Regions from separate parts of the Pantoea sp. Lij88 genome, predicted to be linked through region 1. Evidence: predicted binding sites of a transcription regulator. Region 1 holds the regulator's gene; each other region holds the start of a gene.
What was found. Region 1 encodes LexA, which represses DNA repair genes until DNA is damaged. Its sites were predicted from a motif close to TNCTGTATGTACATACAGNA; they were not measured.
Positions count from the first base shown of each region.

Region 2: umuD (translesion error-prone DNA polymerase V autoproteolytic subunit) is a predicted target of LexA. The motif match lies at 1,839-1,858, and genes of this name have one in related genera.
Region 3: PU624_RS16320 (DNA translocase FtsK 4TM domain-containing protein) is a predicted target of LexA. The motif match lies at 2,222-2,241, and genes of this name have one in related genera.
Region 4: uvrB (excinuclease ABC subunit UvrB) is a predicted target of LexA. The motif match lies at 2,001-2,020, and genes of this name have one in related genera.

Region 1 is NZ_CP118269.1:3,708,688-3,712,920, forward strand. Features, by position in the region: gene dinF (MATE family efflux transporter DinF) at 1-766, opposite strand, end outside; gene lexA (transcriptional repressor LexA) at 865-1,479, opposite strand; gene PU624_RS21225 (diacylglycerol kinase) at 1,585-1,953, opposite strand; gene plsB (glycerol-3-phosphate 1-O-acyltransferase PlsB) at 2,082-4,233, shown strand, end outside.
Region 2 is NZ_CP118269.1:2,203,677-2,207,909, forward strand. Features, by position in the region: gene PU624_RS14055 (MFS transporter) at 1-1,185, shown strand, start outside; gene umuD (translesion error-prone DNA polymerase V autoproteolytic subunit) at 1,398-1,817, opposite strand; gene PU624_RS14065 (hypothetical protein) at 2,155-2,406, shown strand; gene PU624_RS14070 (hypothetical protein) at 2,503-2,727, opposite strand; gene PU624_RS14075 (biofilm development regulator YmgB/AriR family protein) at 3,278-3,523, shown strand; gene PU624_RS14080 (manganese catalase family protein) at 3,812-4,233, shown strand, end outside.
Region 3 is NZ_CP118269.1:2,676,322-2,680,554, forward strand. Features, by position in the region: gene PU624_RS16320 (DNA translocase FtsK 4TM domain-containing protein) at 1-2,161, opposite strand, end outside; gene lrp (leucine-responsive transcriptional regulator Lrp) at 2,280-2,774, opposite strand; gene trxB (thioredoxin-disulfide reductase) at 3,295-4,233, shown strand, end outside.
Region 4 is NZ_CP118269.1:2,815,675-2,819,907, forward strand. Features, by position in the region: gene uvrB (excinuclease ABC subunit UvrB) at 1-1,924, opposite strand, end outside; gene PU624_RS16970 (ABC transporter ATP-binding protein) at 2,817-3,539, shown strand; gene bioD (dethiobiotin synthase) at 3,543-4,214, opposite strand; gene bioC (malonyl-ACP O-methyltransferase BioC) at 4,211-4,233, opposite strand, start outside.

The DNA.
Region 1 (4,233 bases):
TCAGGGAGGCGAAACAGAGCTGCAGCATCAGAGAGCGCAGCATGATGTCACGGTTCAGTCGCAGCAGCCGTCCGCTGTCACCGCGCCAGCTCTGCTTCAGCAGGCTTAGCGAAATACCGCGTAGCTTTAACACCCGCCAGACCATGATGCCGCCGACGATCAGCGTGATGTACTCCGCCAGCGCCGTGGCGGTTGCCGCCCCCGCGACACCCCAGTGCAGCCCCATCACCAGCCAGAGATCGAGCACGATGTTCACCAGATTGCCCACCACCAGCAGGATCACCGGCGCGCGTGCATACTGCACGCCCAGCAGCCAGCCCAGTATGACCAGGTTTGCCAGGGTGGCAGGCGCACTGAGCCAGCGAATCTGAATAAACAGCGCCGCCTGTTCCAGTACATCAGGATTGCCGCCAACCAGATGGGTCGCCAGCTGAATAATCGGATAACGCAAAGCGATGAACAGTACACCTGCCAGCAGCGCAATAATCAGCGGCTGCGTCAGCGCGCGTGCCAGAGCGGCTTTATCGCCCGCACCAAATGCCTGCGCCGTAAGGCCAGTGGTACTCATTCGAAGGAAAAGCAGCAGCATAAAGAGGAAGCTGGTCACTGTGGTCCCGACCGCAACCCCGCCAAGATAGACAGGGCTGTCGAGATGACCAATAACTGCAGTATCGACCACTCCCAGTAAAGGAACGGTGATATTTGAAAGGATCATCGGCAGCGCAAGCCGCCAGAGATTTTTATCCGTTGCCGTGATAAAGCGCATTCGCCGTTCCGTGCTCAGTGTCGCTGCCGTTAAGCAGGCGACAAAATTAGGGCAGACAGAATAGCATCAGAAAAGGCGAATGCACGCAGCCCTCAGAATCAGAGCCACTCGCCGTTGCGCACCACGCCCACTGCCAGACCTTCAATGGTCAGCGACTGTGCACGGGTATCGACAACAATCGGGTCGAAATCGCTGTTTTCCGGCAGAAGATGCACGATAGCACCCTGCTTTTTCCAGCGTTTAACGGTCACTTCATCATCAATGCGGGCAACCACAACCTGGCCGTTGCGCACATCCTGGGTTTTATGTACCGCGAGCAGGTCGCCATCCATAATCCCGATATCTTTCATCGACATTCCGCTGACGCGCAGCAGGAAATCGGCAGACGGCTTGAACAGGCCCGGATCCACTTTGTAGTGGGTTTCGATATGTTCCTGCGCCATGATCGGCTCACCGGCAGCAACCCGGCCAATCAGCGGTAGCCCTTCTGAAACCTCTTCTTCCATTAACAGACGAATGCCGCGCGATGCACCGGAAACGATCTCGATGACGCCTTTACGCGCCAGCGCTTTCAGATGCTCTTCTGCCGCATTTGGCGAACGGAAGCCCAGCTGCGCGGCAATCTCTGCACGCGTAGGCGGCATGCCTGTTGAAGAAATATGGTCGCGAATCAGGTCATAGACCTGCTGCTGCCTGCTGGTTAATGCTTTCATCCCGCCCCCTGGTTGTTTATACAGTCGCTGTGAGTATATACAGGTATTGGCGAAATGGAAACCGATTGTCAGGGAAAACGCGCCCTCAGGCGCGTTATGGAAGGCTTATCGCAAATGTGTCCAGAGCAGCGCGACCCAGACAAACAGGGCCAGTATGATGCTGATCAGTACCGCCGCCGAGCCCATGTCTTTTGCCCGGCCCGCCAGGGGATGGTGCTCCTGACCGATGCGGTCAACCACCGCTTCAATGGCACTATTGAGGATTTCGACAATGACCACCAGCACCACCGCCCCAATCATCAGGATGCGGGAGATCACATCGACATCCAGCCAGCACGCGATAATAATAGCGGCCAGCGCAGCCAGTGCTTCCTGGCGAAACGCCGCTTCATGTTGCCAGGCGGCGCGCAGTCCCTGCCATGAGTAACCTGCGGCTTTTACTATTCTGATAAGTCCGGTGGCATTATTTGCCATGATGTGGGAACCCTTTCATCGGATTGACGTCAATGTCTGGGCTGCGTGCAATTGGCACCACCACAGATCTTCGCTGCACTTTCTGCTATGCTTGCGGCGCTTTGCTAACAAGAGGCTTCATGTTGTCTATGTCAGGTTGGCGTAAACTCTATTACAAATTGCTTAATTTACCACTGTCGTTTTTGGTAAAAAGTAAGGCCATTCCGGCCGATCCCGTGTCTGAACATGGTCTGGATCCGACCCGACCTATTATGTATGTTTTGCCTTACGATTCGAAGGCCGACTTACTGACTTTACGCGCACAGTGTCTGCGGCATCATCTGCCCGACCCGCTTTCTCCGCTGGAGATTGATGGTTCACTGCTGCCGCGCCACGTATTTATCCATGATGGCCCGCGCGTCTTCCCCTATTTTGTGCCCAGCGTGGAATCGGTAAAAATCTTTCACGATTACCTGGACCTGCATCGCAATAACCCTAAGCTCGATATTCAAATGCTGCCGGTCACCGTGATGTTTGGCCGCGCACCAGGACGTGAAGTTCAGGGCGAACCCACGCCACATCTGCGGTTGCTGAACGGCGTGCAGAAGTTCTTTGCCGTGATCTGGCATGGACGCGACAGTTTCGTCCGCTTCTCGCCGACCGTCTCATTGCGCCGCATGGCCACGGAACACGGTACGGATAAGTCGATTGCTCAGAAGCTGGCTCGTGTGGCACGCATCCATTTTGCCCGTCAGCGACTGGCGGCAATTGGCCCGCGTTTACCGGCGCGTCAGGATCTGTTTAATCGTCTGCTGCAATCCAAAGCGATTGAAAAAGCCGTTGAAGATGAAGCACGCAGCAAAAAAATCTCCCATGAGAAAGCGCAGCAGAACGCCGTCGAGATGATGGAGGAGATCGCTGCAAACTTTTCCTACGAAGCCATTCGCGTCACCGACCGTGTGATGGGCTGGCTCTGGAGTCGTCTCTATCAGGGCATCAACGTCAATGGCGGCGAAAAGGTTCGTCAGCTGGCGCAGGATGGCCACGAGATTGTCTATGTGCCCTGCCATCGCAGCCACATGGATTATCTGCTGCTCTCCTATGTGCTCTATCATCAGGGTCTGGTGCCGCCGCACATTGCAGCCGGTATCAATCTCAACTTCTGGCCAGCCGGCCCGATTTTCCGTCGTCTGGGCGCCTTCTTTATTCGTCGTACCTTTAAAGGCAATAAGCTCTACGCCACGGTGTTCCGCGAATATCTCGGCGAGCTGTTCACCCGCGGCTATTCAGTTGAGTACTTTGTCGAAGGAGGCCGTTCACGTACCGGTCGCCTGCTGGACCCTAAAACCGGCACCTTAGCCATGACGCTGCAGGCGATGCTGCGCGGCGGTAATCGTCCGATCACGCTGGTACCCATCTACATTGGCTATGAGCATGTGATGGAAGTGGGTACGTACGCCAAAGAACTGCGCGGTGCGGCAAAAGAGAAAGAGGGCTTCATGCAGATGGTGCGTGGCTTACGCAAGCTGCGCAATCTCGGTCAGGGTTACGTTAACTTTGGCGAGCCGCTGCCGCTGGTCAACTATCTCAACAAACGGGTACCGGAATGGCGCGATGCGATCGATCCGATTGAGCCGCAGCGTCCGAGCTGGTTAACGCCGACCGTCAATGATATCGCGGCCAGTCTGATGGTGCGTATTAATGAAGCGGGCGCGGCCAACGCCATGAACCTCTGTGTCACGGCGCTGCTGGCGTCACGTCAGCGCTCACTAACCCGTGAACAGCTGATTGAACAGCTGGAGTGCTATACCCAGCTGCTGCGCAATGTGCCTTACTCGCCAAACGCGACCGTACCCGATCTCTCCGCGGAAGCGCTGCTGGATCATGCCCTGGGTATGAATAAGTTTGAGAGTGAAAAGGACAGCATTGGCGACATCATCATTCTGCCGCGTGAGCAGGCAGTGCTGATGACCTACTATCGCAACAACATTCATCACATGCTGGTGATGCCGTCGCTGATTGCCGCCATTGTTCAGCAGCATCAGACGCTGACCGAAGCAGAACTGCTGCGTCAGGTAAGCCTGATCTATCCAATGCTGAAGAGTGAACTGTTCCTGCGCTGGCAGACCGATGAGCTGCCACAACTGCTGACTGACGTGAGTCAGGAGCTGGCGCGTCAGGGCCTGATTACCTTCGAAGCCGGGGAGTTGCGCTTTACCGCCGCGCGCTATCGCACGCTGCAGCTGCTGGCTGCCGGTGTACGCGAAACGCTGCAGCGTTATGCCATTACCTTCTCTATTC
Region 2 (4,233 bases), 1.5 Mb from region 1:
TTAGGCTTTGATCCGGAATCGATGGGTCTGGCCTTCTCCTCATTTGGTATTGCCTATGTCATTATGCAACTACCCGGTGGCTGGCTACTGGATCGCTACGGCTCACGACTGGTTTACGGTTGCGCATTAATTGGCTGGTCGCTGGTCACCATGTTTCAGGGAACCATTTATCTGTACGCTAGTCCCTTGTTTGTCCTCATTATTCTTCGTCTGCTGATGGGTGCGATTGAGGCCCCTGCTTTTCCAGCGAACAGTCGCTTAAGCGTACAGTGGTTTCCCAATAATGAACGTGGCTTCGTGACGTCGGTTTATCAAGCCGCGCAATATATCTCGCTGGGTATTATTACTCCGCTGATGACCATTATTCTGCATAATTTAAGCTGGCATTTTGTCTTCTATTACATTGGCGCGACTGGCGTGATCCTCGGTATATTCTGGTTAATTAAAGTCAAAGACCCCATGCATCATCCAGAAGTTAACCAGGAAGAGATTGACTATATTCGTCATGGTGGTGGAGAACCGATGCTGGGCAGTAAAAAGGATCCTCAGAAAATAACGTTCGCACAGTTCAGAACCGTCTGTATTAACCGGATGATGATCGGCGTTTACATCGGACAGTTCTGCGCCACCTCCATCACCTGGTTCTTCCTGACCTGGTTCCCGACTTATCTGTACCAGGCGAAAGGAATGTCAATTCTGAAAGTTGGCTTTGTGGCCAGTATTCCGGCCATTGCGGGTTTCACTGGCGGCCTGCTGGGTGGGGTCTTCTCTGACTGGCTGCTCAAACGCGGCTGTAGCCTGACCATGGCGCGTAAATTGCCTGTCATCTGCGGCATGTTACTCTCCTGTGTGATTATCATCGCCAACTACACCTCTTCAGAATTTGTCGTTATTGCTGCGATGAGCCTGGCTTTTTTTGCAAAAGGATTTGGTAACCTGGGCTGGTGCGTACTCAGCGACACTTCACCGAAGGACGTTCTGGGTCTGGCTGGCGGTGTATTTAACATGTGCGGCAATATGGCAAGCATCGTGACCCCTTTGGTTATCGGTGTGATTCTCGCCAATACCCAGTCGTTCGACTTCGCCATTTTATATGTCGGTTCAATGGGACTCATTGGCCTGATTTCGTATCTGTTTATCGTCGGTCCGTTAGAACGGATTACGCTGGCCGCGTCTGCAGCCTGATTGTCTTTACAGGGAACGCTTCGCCCGCTGTTCCGGCAGTGTATTGCGTCGGAACAGCGATTTTTATTGGTATGGCCTGAGATCAGATCTCCTTACTCGCGCCACATCCTGCAGATGAATAGCATCGAATCAGCCCACGCTTCTCATCACTCACATCGGTGTCTGACAGCGCCAGGCATAAAAGCAGTTCACACCGACCAGCGCGAACATGATCAGTGTGTCGCTTTAATGACAAAGGTCACCACGCCAAACACCTCCAGCGCATCTTCGGTCTGGATAGCGATCGGTTTAAATTTGTTGTTCATCGGCATCAGTTGCAGGCAGGGATGAAGCTGGAGACGTTTAACGGTGAATTCGCCATCGACGGCGGCGACCACGATGTCGCCGTGTGAGGCGGTGAGGGAGCTGTCGACCACCAGCATGTCACCATCGTTAATGCCCGCCTCAATCATCGACTCACCGCTGACCCGGACAAAATAGGTGGCGCTGGGGTGCTGAACCATCAGCGCATTGAGATCGATACGTTGCTCGACATAATCCTGCGCCGGGGAGGGAAATCCACAGGGCACACGTTCGATATAAAGCGGTAACGGCATAACGGCGCGAATGTCCGCAGGTTTAATGAATTCCATAATATCACTCCTTTTTCAAATTACTGTATATAAATACAGTAATAGCTAATCCCTCTTTTAATCAAGTCACAGAAAAGTTTTTTAAGCGAAGGGGTTGATGGTAATGCACTTTTTTTTAACCGCTTTTTTCGCATTGCCGCCAGAGTAAGCGGAAACGGGTTACTTTTGCCGCAGCACGGGAATATCCGCGTTTTTTTCTTCCAGTAGCTGACCTTATAAATTCAGCCGCTGATTATTCTGACTTAAGGAAAATCTGACAACGCCCCTCTGGCCATCGCGGAGGTTTGAATATTCAGCGCGGGCTGGTTATTCTGCTTTTTTTAAGCATGGAGGGGTTATGGCAGACGACGATCGAATCAAACATCTGGAAGAAGCCGTCGCGCAGCTGAAGGTTGAGACCACGGTATTAAAAGCGATACTCGGCCAGCAAATAGCGCTGAATAATCTCAATTACAAAGGGAAATTTGACGATGTGCTGGCGGCGCTGGCGAAAGAATATGCCGAACGGGGGCTGGAGGAAGGCAATAATCAGGCCATCCATGATGTCCTGCGTGAATATATTAAATATGAGCCGCCTGCAGTGGAATAAGCGACTTTCTGGCAGCGTCCGGTTGCCGGACATGACCGGCTCCTGAACGCTGCCACTTTCCAGACCTGCCCCGCCTCAGGCGCTGCGGGTCAGTGGTCAGGCCTGGCTGTCACTCTCCAGCGCATCCTGAATCGCATCGGCCAGATTACCAATTTCATTCGCCACAGCCTGCAGGTCCCAGGAGGTTTTTGAGCCAGTCGCCGACGTAGAGGCACTGACGGACTCCTTTGCCACTGACAGCGCAGCTGCCACAGCCACTGAACGTTTATGTTGTTCCTGCGTCACGCCCGCAGGCGGAATCGCGAAATAGTCGTGAACCATGATCATTTCCTTGTGATGAGTAAGGGCTCAACCTTAGCCTTCTGCATCAGGCGTGGGAAGTGAATTATGCGACGCAGGCTGTCAGACGGCCAGGATTGCAGCAGTACTGTTGCACTATGCGTTTTTTCTGCGCTAAAACCTGTACAGCTTTTGCAGGAATGCCCCAAAAAAAGCCGTTTTAGCGCTTTGTGGTGTCATCAGCAAAACTCTCTGCCTTTTCATCTGAAAACCCTGATTGCCCTGAAAATAACTTCAACGTCCTGTATTTAATGACTTAATCGGCAACAATCCCTTTGTACACCTTAAACATGCATTTCTGATACACCACCAACCAGTTAAATTTTGTCAAATTTCATTGTACAACTTTGCAATTCTTGTATAACTTTGTCTCGTGATGTTCAATCACTTGTAACGAAAGGTGCTTTGCACCGCATCTGAAGGTGTTGTGGATTTCCACCTTCAGATGCATTTTTTTTGCGTCAGCCGACAACCGGATCTGAATCGACGCATTCTCCCCCAATTTCTTATGAGGCCTGACATGCAAACAACGATGAATACAGAGTCTCAGATTTCTGATTACTTCATGAACTCTGGCACCGCTTTGACCACCGAAAAAGAGGTTATCGCGGCGGTCCACGCTGAACTTGCCCATTCAAAATCGCATGTCTCAGATAAAGACATTGTGCTGGGCCTGATTCACCGCCTGGAGAGCGAGCGTGACGTGGTTAAGCAGGATATTTACCGTCAGGCGCTGGAACATGTTCTGCAGCGTGCAACGGCCACCAGCGAAAGCTAAAAACCTGTGTCTGATATGACGGAACGCGAATTAGCACGGATGCTTTTCCGGTACGGAATCAGCCCCTTTTAAGGGGCTTTTTTGTTTCTGCTTCTCTGAATCACTCCTCTCTTTCTTATCTCCCGCATTGCCTGCTCTGCCGGGCCAGATATAGCTCCGGAAATCACCTCTTTTGCCGCTTATTTGACCGCAAATCCCGGTTAATTGCTCTCGTTTCGCTTTATTTATCCGATATCTGTGTCCAGGCTTTTCCTGCATCTACTGCAAACACAGACGAGGAAAATAACTATGTTTCATCATTCATCAAAACTTCAATTCCCGGTTCGTGTAGAGAAGCCCGATCCAGAGTTTGCCATGCTGTTACAGCAGGCCATCGGCGGCGTCGAAGGTGAGATTCGTGTAGCGATGCAATACTTTTTCCAGGCGATGGGCGCGCGAGGTGATGTGCGGATTCGGGATCTGCTGATCTCCACCGCCACCGAAGAGCTGAGCCATATCGAAATGCTGGGCTACGCCGTGGCGCTGAACCTTGAAGGCGCACCGCTCTCTTACCAGGAAGCGTCAGCCAAAGATCCGGTGGTTAATGCCATTCTGGGCGGCATGAACCCACGCCACATCCTCTCTTCCGGTCTGGCTGCGATGCCGGTAAACGCCAACGGCATGCCGTTCGACATGAGCCACATCTACGCCTCCGGCAACGTGGCCGCCGA
Region 3 (4,233 bases), 1.0 Mb from region 1:
GATAATCACCTAAGCGTGATTCGACCAGGCGGGCAGTCTGCTCAAGCGAGAACATATCAACCGGTTCTTCCTCGACAGGTGGAGCGGTCAGCAGATCCAGCGAAGGCAGTGGCGTGGAGGGTTTCTCCAGCGGCTGCTCATGACGCATCAGGAACGGATGAATCAGGCTGTCATGCAGTGAAGGTTTCGCCTCTTCAACCGGCTGAACCGGCGCCGCAGCTGGCGCGCCATAAGCAGGCGAAGAATAAGCCGGAGCCTGTGGTGCCGCTGGTGTGCTATAAGCGGGCGCTGCAGGCGCAGCATACACCGGCTCTGCAGGTTCTGAAGGCACACTATAGACAGGCTCTGTCGGGGCAAAGCTGGCAGGCGCAGGAACCTGAGCGGCTGCCTGAGGTCTTGAAACCTCACTCACCTGCTGCCACGGTTCGTGTGAAACCGCCGGGGCGTCCGGTTCTGGCGTCGCAGCAATGGTAAATAACGGTTCAGAAGGACCGTCATCCACCAGATCTTTCATCGGTGAAAAATCAAACGCTGAGGCAGTATCGATATTGAATACCGGCTCTTTTTTTACTTCTGGCTCATAGCGCTGCTGTTGCTGCTCGGCGAACTGACGCGCCAGTGCATCCTGCTGCTGCGCATCCTGCTCATCTTCCTCATCCTGCTGCCAGCTGGTGCCATAACGCTGCTGCTGTTCAGACTCGAAAGCCTGACGCAGTTCAGCCTGCTGCAGCGCCTCTTCAGCATCCGGTGCTGTAGAAACTGCTCCGGTCGGGGCTGTTTCGCTCTCTCCCGTTTTCGCTTTCTCTTCAGCCATGCGCTGAGAAGGCAACTTAATGCCATAAGAGGCGAGTTCACGACGGGTAGGCAGTTTTACCGGATTCGGACGCGGCAGCGCCGGTCCGATACCCTGCTTAACCTGTGGATTGAGATTGGTTTCAGGAGCTAAGTCGAAAACAGGTGCAGTACGCGTCGTTGCCGTTGCGGCTGTTGCAGCAGCAGCGGCGGTCGCAGCGGCTGGAGCCGCAGGGATCGCTGATGCGTCACGCCAGTTACCCATTTTAGGTTCGTCATCGTCGTAAGCACTGAACGAGGGCGCAGCCGGGGCTTCGTCCGGCATTTCAAAGTGATAAAGCGGTGGTGCGGCCGCAGGCGCTGGAGCACTCTGCGCCGGAGTCGGAGCAGTTGTTGCACCATAGGATGGAGGCGCGCTCGGTGCAGCTGCTGGTTGTGCTGGCGATGCTGGCGCAACTGGAGCAGATGCCGTATACGCCGCAGCAGCCGGTGCTGCAACAGCGGCAGGCGCAGGCGTTTCAGAAGCAGCGGGTGCAAGAGTCACCTCTGCAGCTTCCGCCGTCGCCGCTACCGCAGCACTGGTTGCTGCCGCCGCTTTAGCCAGCAACGGATCCGGCTGTGACGCTGCAGCGGCTGCACGTGGCGCAGAAAGCAGCACATCATCATCCTGATCCGCAGCATGGAGTTGAGGGACATCCACGTATTCATGCGCGTCCTGCTCGTCATCCTCTTCCTGCCAGGGTTCATCGTGACGCGAACGGTTGCTGGCAAACGTCAGCACGCCCATCACCACGCCACCGATTCTTTCTGCAATGGTGAGCCATGACCAGCCGGTATAAAGGGTAATGCCCGCCGCCCATACGCAGAGCAGCATCAGCGTACCACCAGCCGGACTGAACCAGGGGGCAATCGCGTTACTCACCAGGCTGCCAATCACGCCGCCCGAGGCAAAATACCAGATATCATCGGCGTTCAGCGCCGCCATACCACAGGTCGTCACCACCAGCGCAAGGACGCCAATTAAGCGCAGCCCGACGGCAAAGTAGTCAAAATAGTCCTGGCTATCGCGCTGACGGAAAGCAATCCAGCACAGACCCAGGATGACAGGAGGAATGGCGTACGCCATCACACCAAAAATGAAGAGTAAGGTGTCAGCCAGCCAGGCACCGACGCTGCCGCCGATATTATGGATAGGTTCATGCCAGGCCGTTTGCGACCAGCTCGGGTCGGAAGGGTTAAAACTGACCAGTGAAACCATCAGGTAGATGGCAAACAGCGCCACCAGAATAAGCAACGCTTCCAGCAGACGACGTCCACTGCTCAGCGATTGTAACGAAACGTCTTTATCTTCTGTATATTCCTGGCTCAAGAGGACTCTCCAGGTGCCTGTAAAGTAAGAAGCAACAGCGTCGGGCAAGCCCGACGCTGATCCTGTATGAATTCACAGGAGTGTACCGAAATCTCACAGGTTTTGCACCTGCCCCGCATCAGCGAGTTTTGATCACCAGTCGATTGCTCTGTTTGACCTCTTCCATCACCACATAAGTTCGCGTGTCGTTTACGCCCGGCAGGCGCAACAGGGTTTCACCCAGTAGCTTACGGTAGGCAGACATATCAGGTACGCGCGTTTTCAGCAGGTAGTCGAAATCGCCGGAAACGAGGTGACACTCTTGAGTTTCCTCAAGTTTTTGCACAGCGGCGTTAAATTGCTCAAACACATCCGGCGCACCACGATTCAGAGTAATCTCAACGAATACCAGCAGAGACGCATCCAGATAGTGCGGGTTTAACTGCGCGGTGTAGCCAAGAATAAATCCCTGACGTTCGAGACGACGCACGCGCTCAAGACATGGCGTAGGTGATAAGCCCACGCGTTTGGAAAGCTCTACGTTTGAAATGCGACCATCTTTCTGAAGTTCATTCAGAATGTTCCTGTCAATTCTGTCGAGGTCTTTCCCGGGGCGTTTCTTATTGTCTACCATTATTATTGTCTCTCTTAATTCCTTCCCTTTACCTGCCACGCCCTGAAAACGCTCATTGTTCGGGGCATTTTTGAAGTGAGCTAACAGAGCCTGTGTTCTGATTCCTATCGATATGACGCATGTTGTCTGTCCACATCATGCGTCATTATCCATATCAGGCTGCTTTTATTCGGCGTTAAGTGCAAAACAGGCGAGGAAAACCTGTTTTGTTCCGATAAATGTTATTCGCTTCTGATAATGTTTTCGCAAAAGCGCAGGCGATTGTCAAAGTAAAATCACCAAATTCAGGACAAGATGCCAGACAGACCGCTGGGTATCTGTTTTTAAATGAGTATTTTTCCACTTTTGCACCCGTTCAGCCCGAGTTTTGCCCCCTTTTGGCGCATTGGCCAGGCAAAAACGCCGCTCATCGTCTACGCCGTTTGCAGCTATCGTTAACAAAATTGGCTAAGCCTTGTCATTGTCGCCGGATATTCCCTACAATCGCAGGTTATGTCAGCCGAATGAAACTGAGGAACGCATGAGTACGGCCAAACACAGTAAGTTACTCATTCTGGGCTCCGGCCCAGCGGGTTATACCGCAGCCGTTTATGCTGCACGCGCCAACCTGAACCCGGTGCTGATCACCGGTCTGGAAAAAGGCGGACAGCTGACCACCACGACTGAAGTGGAAAACTGGCCGGGCGACCCGCACGATCTGACAGGTCCATCGCTGATGGAGCGCATGCACGAGCATGCCGAAAAATTTAATACTGAGATCATTTTCGATCACATCCACACCGTGGATCTGCAGAACCGTCCGTTCACCCTCACTGGTGACAGCGGCGTCTACACGGCAGATGCGTTGATCATTGCCACCGGTGCGTCAGCGCGTTACCTGGGTCTGCCCTCTGAAGAGGCGTTCAAAGGCAAAGGCGTTTCCGCCTGCGCAACCTGTGACGGCTTCTTCTATCGCAACCAGAAAGTCGCGGTGATTGGCGGCGGCAACACGGCCGTCGAAGAAGCACTCTACCTGGCTAACATTGCAGCTGAAGTGCACCTGATTCACCGTCGTGACAGCTTCCGTGCAGAGAAGATTCTGATTGACCGCCTGATGGAAAAAGTGCGCAACGGCAATATCGTGCTGCACACCCATCGCACGCTGGAAGAAGTGGTAGGCGATCAGATGGGCGTGACCGGTCTGACGCTGCGTTCTACCCAGAACGATGAGACAGAAGCGCTGGAAGTCGCAGGTCTGTTTGTCGCTATCGGACACAGCCCGAACACGGCCATCTTTGACGGTCAGCTGGCGCTGGAGAACGGTTACATCAAAGTTCAGTCAGGTCTGCATGGCAATGCGACTCAGACCAGCATCCCTGGCGTCTTTGCGGCAGGCGATGTGATGGACCATATCTATCGTCAGGCGATCACTTCTGCGGGCACCGGCTGCATGGCCGCGTTAGACGCTGAGCGTTTTCTT
Region 4 (4,233 bases), 890 kb from region 1:
GCCCTTCCAGCTCGTGAATTTTCTTCTGCAGCGCCTGCGGCGTTAACAGCTGGAAATCGGCCAGCGCCTGAGCTTCGCCAGGACGTGCCGGTTTCGCTTTGCCACGGGTTTTCACCACGTTTTTGCCCAGTTCCAGAATATCGGTGATCTTCTTATTCAGGCCCTGCGGCACAATGCCGTTCTGTTCGTTGTGCAGCTGCTGTTTCTCGCGGCGGCGCTCGGTCTCTTCAATGGCGCGGGCCATTGACGGCGTAATTTTATCGCCATAGAGAATCGCCTTACCGTTGATGTTACGTGCCGCACGACCGATGGTCTGAATCAGCGATCGTTCGGAACGCAGGAAGCCCTCTTTATCCGCATCCAGAATCGCCACCAGCGACACTTCCGGCATATCCAGCCCCTCACGCAGTAAGTTGATGCCCACCAGCACATCAAACTCACCCAGACGTAAGTCGCGGATAATCTCCATACGCTCTACGGTGTCGATGTCGGAGTGCAGATAACGCACCTTCTCGCCATGCTCAGAGAGATATTCGGTGAGATCTTCCGCCATACGTTTGGTCAGCACCGTCACCAGCACACGTTCGTTGATCTCCACGCGCTTACGGATTTCCGACAGCAGATCGTCGACCTGAGTACCGACCGGACGCACTTCGATAATCGGATCCAGCAGGCCGGTAGGACGCACCACCTGATCGACCACTTCATCGCCCGATTTTTCCAGCTCATATTTGCCCGGCGTCGCGGAGACATAGATGGTCTGCGGTGCCAGCGCCTCGAACTCTTCAAACTTCATCGGGCGGTTGTCCAGCGCCGACGGCAGGCGGAAGCCATACTCCACCAGCGTCTCTTTACGCGCCCGGTCGCCTTTGTACATGCCGCCAATCTGCGGAATGGTGACGTGCGACTCATCCACCACCAGCAGGCCATCAGCGGGCAGATAGTCAAACAGCGTTGGCGGTGCTTCGCCCGGTCCGCGTGCGGAGAGGTAGCGCGAGTAGTTCTCGATGCCGGAGCAGTAGCCCAGCTCACTCATCATCTCCAGGTCAAACTGGGTACGCTGGGTAATACGCTGCTCTTCCAGCAGCTTATTGTTCTCCAGCAGCACCCGGCGACGGTCCGCCAGCTCCACTTTGATATCTTCCATCGCCTGCAGAATACGCTCACGCGGCGTTACGTAGTGCGTCTTGGGGTAGATGGTAAAGCGCGGCACCACCGAATCAATCTGGCCGGTCAGCGGGTCAAACAGCGACAGACGCTCAACCTCTTCGTCAAACAGCTCGACGCGCAGCGCAATATCGTCCGACTCTGCCGGGAAGATATCGATCACTTCGCCACGCACGCGGAAGGTGCCGCGCTGGAACGCCTGATCGTTGCGGGTATATTGCAGCTCTGACAGGCGGCGCAGAATGCTGCGCTGATCGATGATCATGCCGCGGGTCAGGTGGAGCATCATTTTGAGATAGAGATCGGGATCGCCCAGACCGTAGATCGCCGACACCGACGCCACCACGATAACGTCGCGCCGCTCAAGCAGCGCCTTGGTGGCCGACAGACGCATCTGTTCGATGTGTTCGTTCACCGACGCATCCTTTTCGATAAAGGTATCGGAGCTCGGGACATAGGCTTCAGGCTGATAGTAATCGTAGTAAGAGACGAAAAACTCGACGGCATTATCCGGGAAAAATTCTTTCATCTCGCCGTAGAGCTGGGCAGCCAGCGTCTTGTTCGGTGCCAGCACCATCGTCGGGCGATTGAGGTCGGCAATGACGTTGGCGACGGTAAAGGTTTTCCCGGAGCCGGTTACGCCTAATAAGGTCTGATGGGCCAGTCCATCCTCCAGCCCCTCTTCCAGGCGACGAATCGCCTCAGGCTGGTCGCCAGAAGGTTTAAAGGCGGAATTCAGTTTAAAAGCTTTGGTCATGAATGCGGTTCCTGCTGGAGAAGTCGGCGGGCAGGCACTTATTTTACTCTGCTATGGTGATTTTGCCAGAAAATAATACTGGATATAAAAACAGTAATGATGCACTGTTAACGCCAGCACCAGGGTACTTTTCACCCCTGCAATCGGGTCACACGGGTGCAAAGGTCGTTGCGCAATGTTATCCCCAGGCAGGGATCAGATTTAACATTTGTCAATAGACCGTCACAAAATTACAGTTCGGTTACCTGACAGATAATTCGCAGGCTTGTTTTTTGATAACCAACTGATTTTATTGATTTAAGCCTATAAGGCCAGATTCTCGTCATTATGTTACCAGGCCGCGTATTTCCTCGCTTCCAACTGGTTTTCATTACCTAATGCACAAGGTTATCCACAGGAATGGTGGATAAGTGATGGCAGCCCCGCCGCCATCAGCTGTGTATAATTTTTCCCTGCCCTTCCCTCACCGTGAAAATAATTTTTTTTGCGTTAAATTTCGCAGCGGCTGCTGACGGAATATTCTGCATTTTTAATCTGTCGCCTGGCGCAGTGCGCAAATTTCCGCCATTCCACTACGATTCTTAATCAGAGTTGTTGCCTCTTCACAGCACGTCTGCACCAGAAACAGCGCCCTGAGGCACTGCAAAAGTGCAGCGTCGTGACCACCGTGGAGAATTGATAAGTTTTTCTCACCTTTTAGCCCTGAAATCCCGCATTCCGGCAGAAATCAGGTCCGTTTTTAGATCTGGCCTGGGAATTGCAGGACTCACTGGCGTCACCGCGCGTCACGCGCACTGTGCTGCAATGGCGAGGCTGCCGTTGCTGATGACTTGTTTGCCAGACGACAGAGAGCGGATGCAATCAGGCTAATGATCGGGAAGGAGAGTGTCAGATGCTGAGTCTACGTTCGGTAAATCAATTTTATGGTCAAAACCATATTCTGTGGGATGTGGACCTGGATCTGTCGCCTGGCACCTGCACCGGCGTTCTGGGCCGCCCTGGTATGGGAAAAACCACGCTGGTGAACTGCATCATGGGCAGACTGCCGATTAACAGCGGCTCGATCTCCTGGAAAGAGGACGGTTCCCCGCCGGAAGATCTGCTGCTGCAACCGGCAGAGCAGCGGGCGCAGATGGGAATTGGCTATGTGCCGCAGGGCCGCCATATTTTCACCCAGATGAGCGTGGAAGATAACCTGCTGATTGCGTTGCTGGCGGGCGCCAGCCAGCGCGATCGCCATCGCGCTATTCCCGAAATGGTGTTCGATCTGTTCCCGGCGCTCTACTCACTGCGCCAGCAGCGCAGCGGCGATTTGCCGATCGATCAGCAGCAACAGCTGGCCCTGGCGCGCGCGCTGGTGCTGCAGCCCAAACTGCTGATTCTGGATGAGCCGACCGACGGGATGTCGCCGTGGCTGGAAGAGGAGATGGGCAACCTGATCCGCCGCCTTAACCTCGACTACGGGCTGACCATCCTGCTGCTGGAGCAGCGCCTGTCGCTGATCCGTCGCGTGGCGGACTATTTCCTGCTGCTGCACCGCGGCCGCAATGTGGCGCAGGGCAGCATGGAGCAGCTGGATGATCACACCGTCGATAAATGGCTGACGGTCGCCTGAGACTTACTCCGGCAACGTCAGATACTGCCCACAGGACGCCTGCTGCGCCGCATCGGTGAGGTACGGAATCGTGCCCAGACAGGGCGCAGGCAGTCGGTTTTTCAGGCTGGTGAGATATTCCTGATAGCGTTTACCCGGCGGTTCGACCGTGTTGGCGATCCAGCCCACCAATGGCAGGCCGCGCGCCCGCACCGCCTCGGCGGTGAGCATCGCGTGATTGATGCAGCCGAGCTTTATTCCCACCACCAGAATCACAGGCAGCTTTTCGCTGACCACCCAGTCCGCGTAGGTGTGCGTCTCTGACAGCGGGGTGTACCAGCCGCCCGCGCCCTCGACCAGAATCCAGTCTGCCAGCGGTTCCAGCGCCGCCAGACCCGCCGACAGCGCCAGATGCGTAATCGGCCTGCCCTCTTCCGCGCTGACGATGTGCGGCGAGGTCGGCTCCATAAACGCCAGCGGGTTCACCTGCTGATAGCTTAGCGGCACGCTGCTGAAGCGCTGCAGGGCCAGCGCATCGCTGTTACGGATCCCCTCTGGCGTCATCTCACATCCTGACGCCACCGGCTTATAGCCCGCACTGCGAAAGCCCGCTGCGGTGGCCGCCTGCAACAGTGCGCCGCTGGCAACCGTTTTCCCGACTTCGGTGTCGGTGCCGGTAATAAAAAACCGATTCATGAAAGCGTGACTCCGTAAA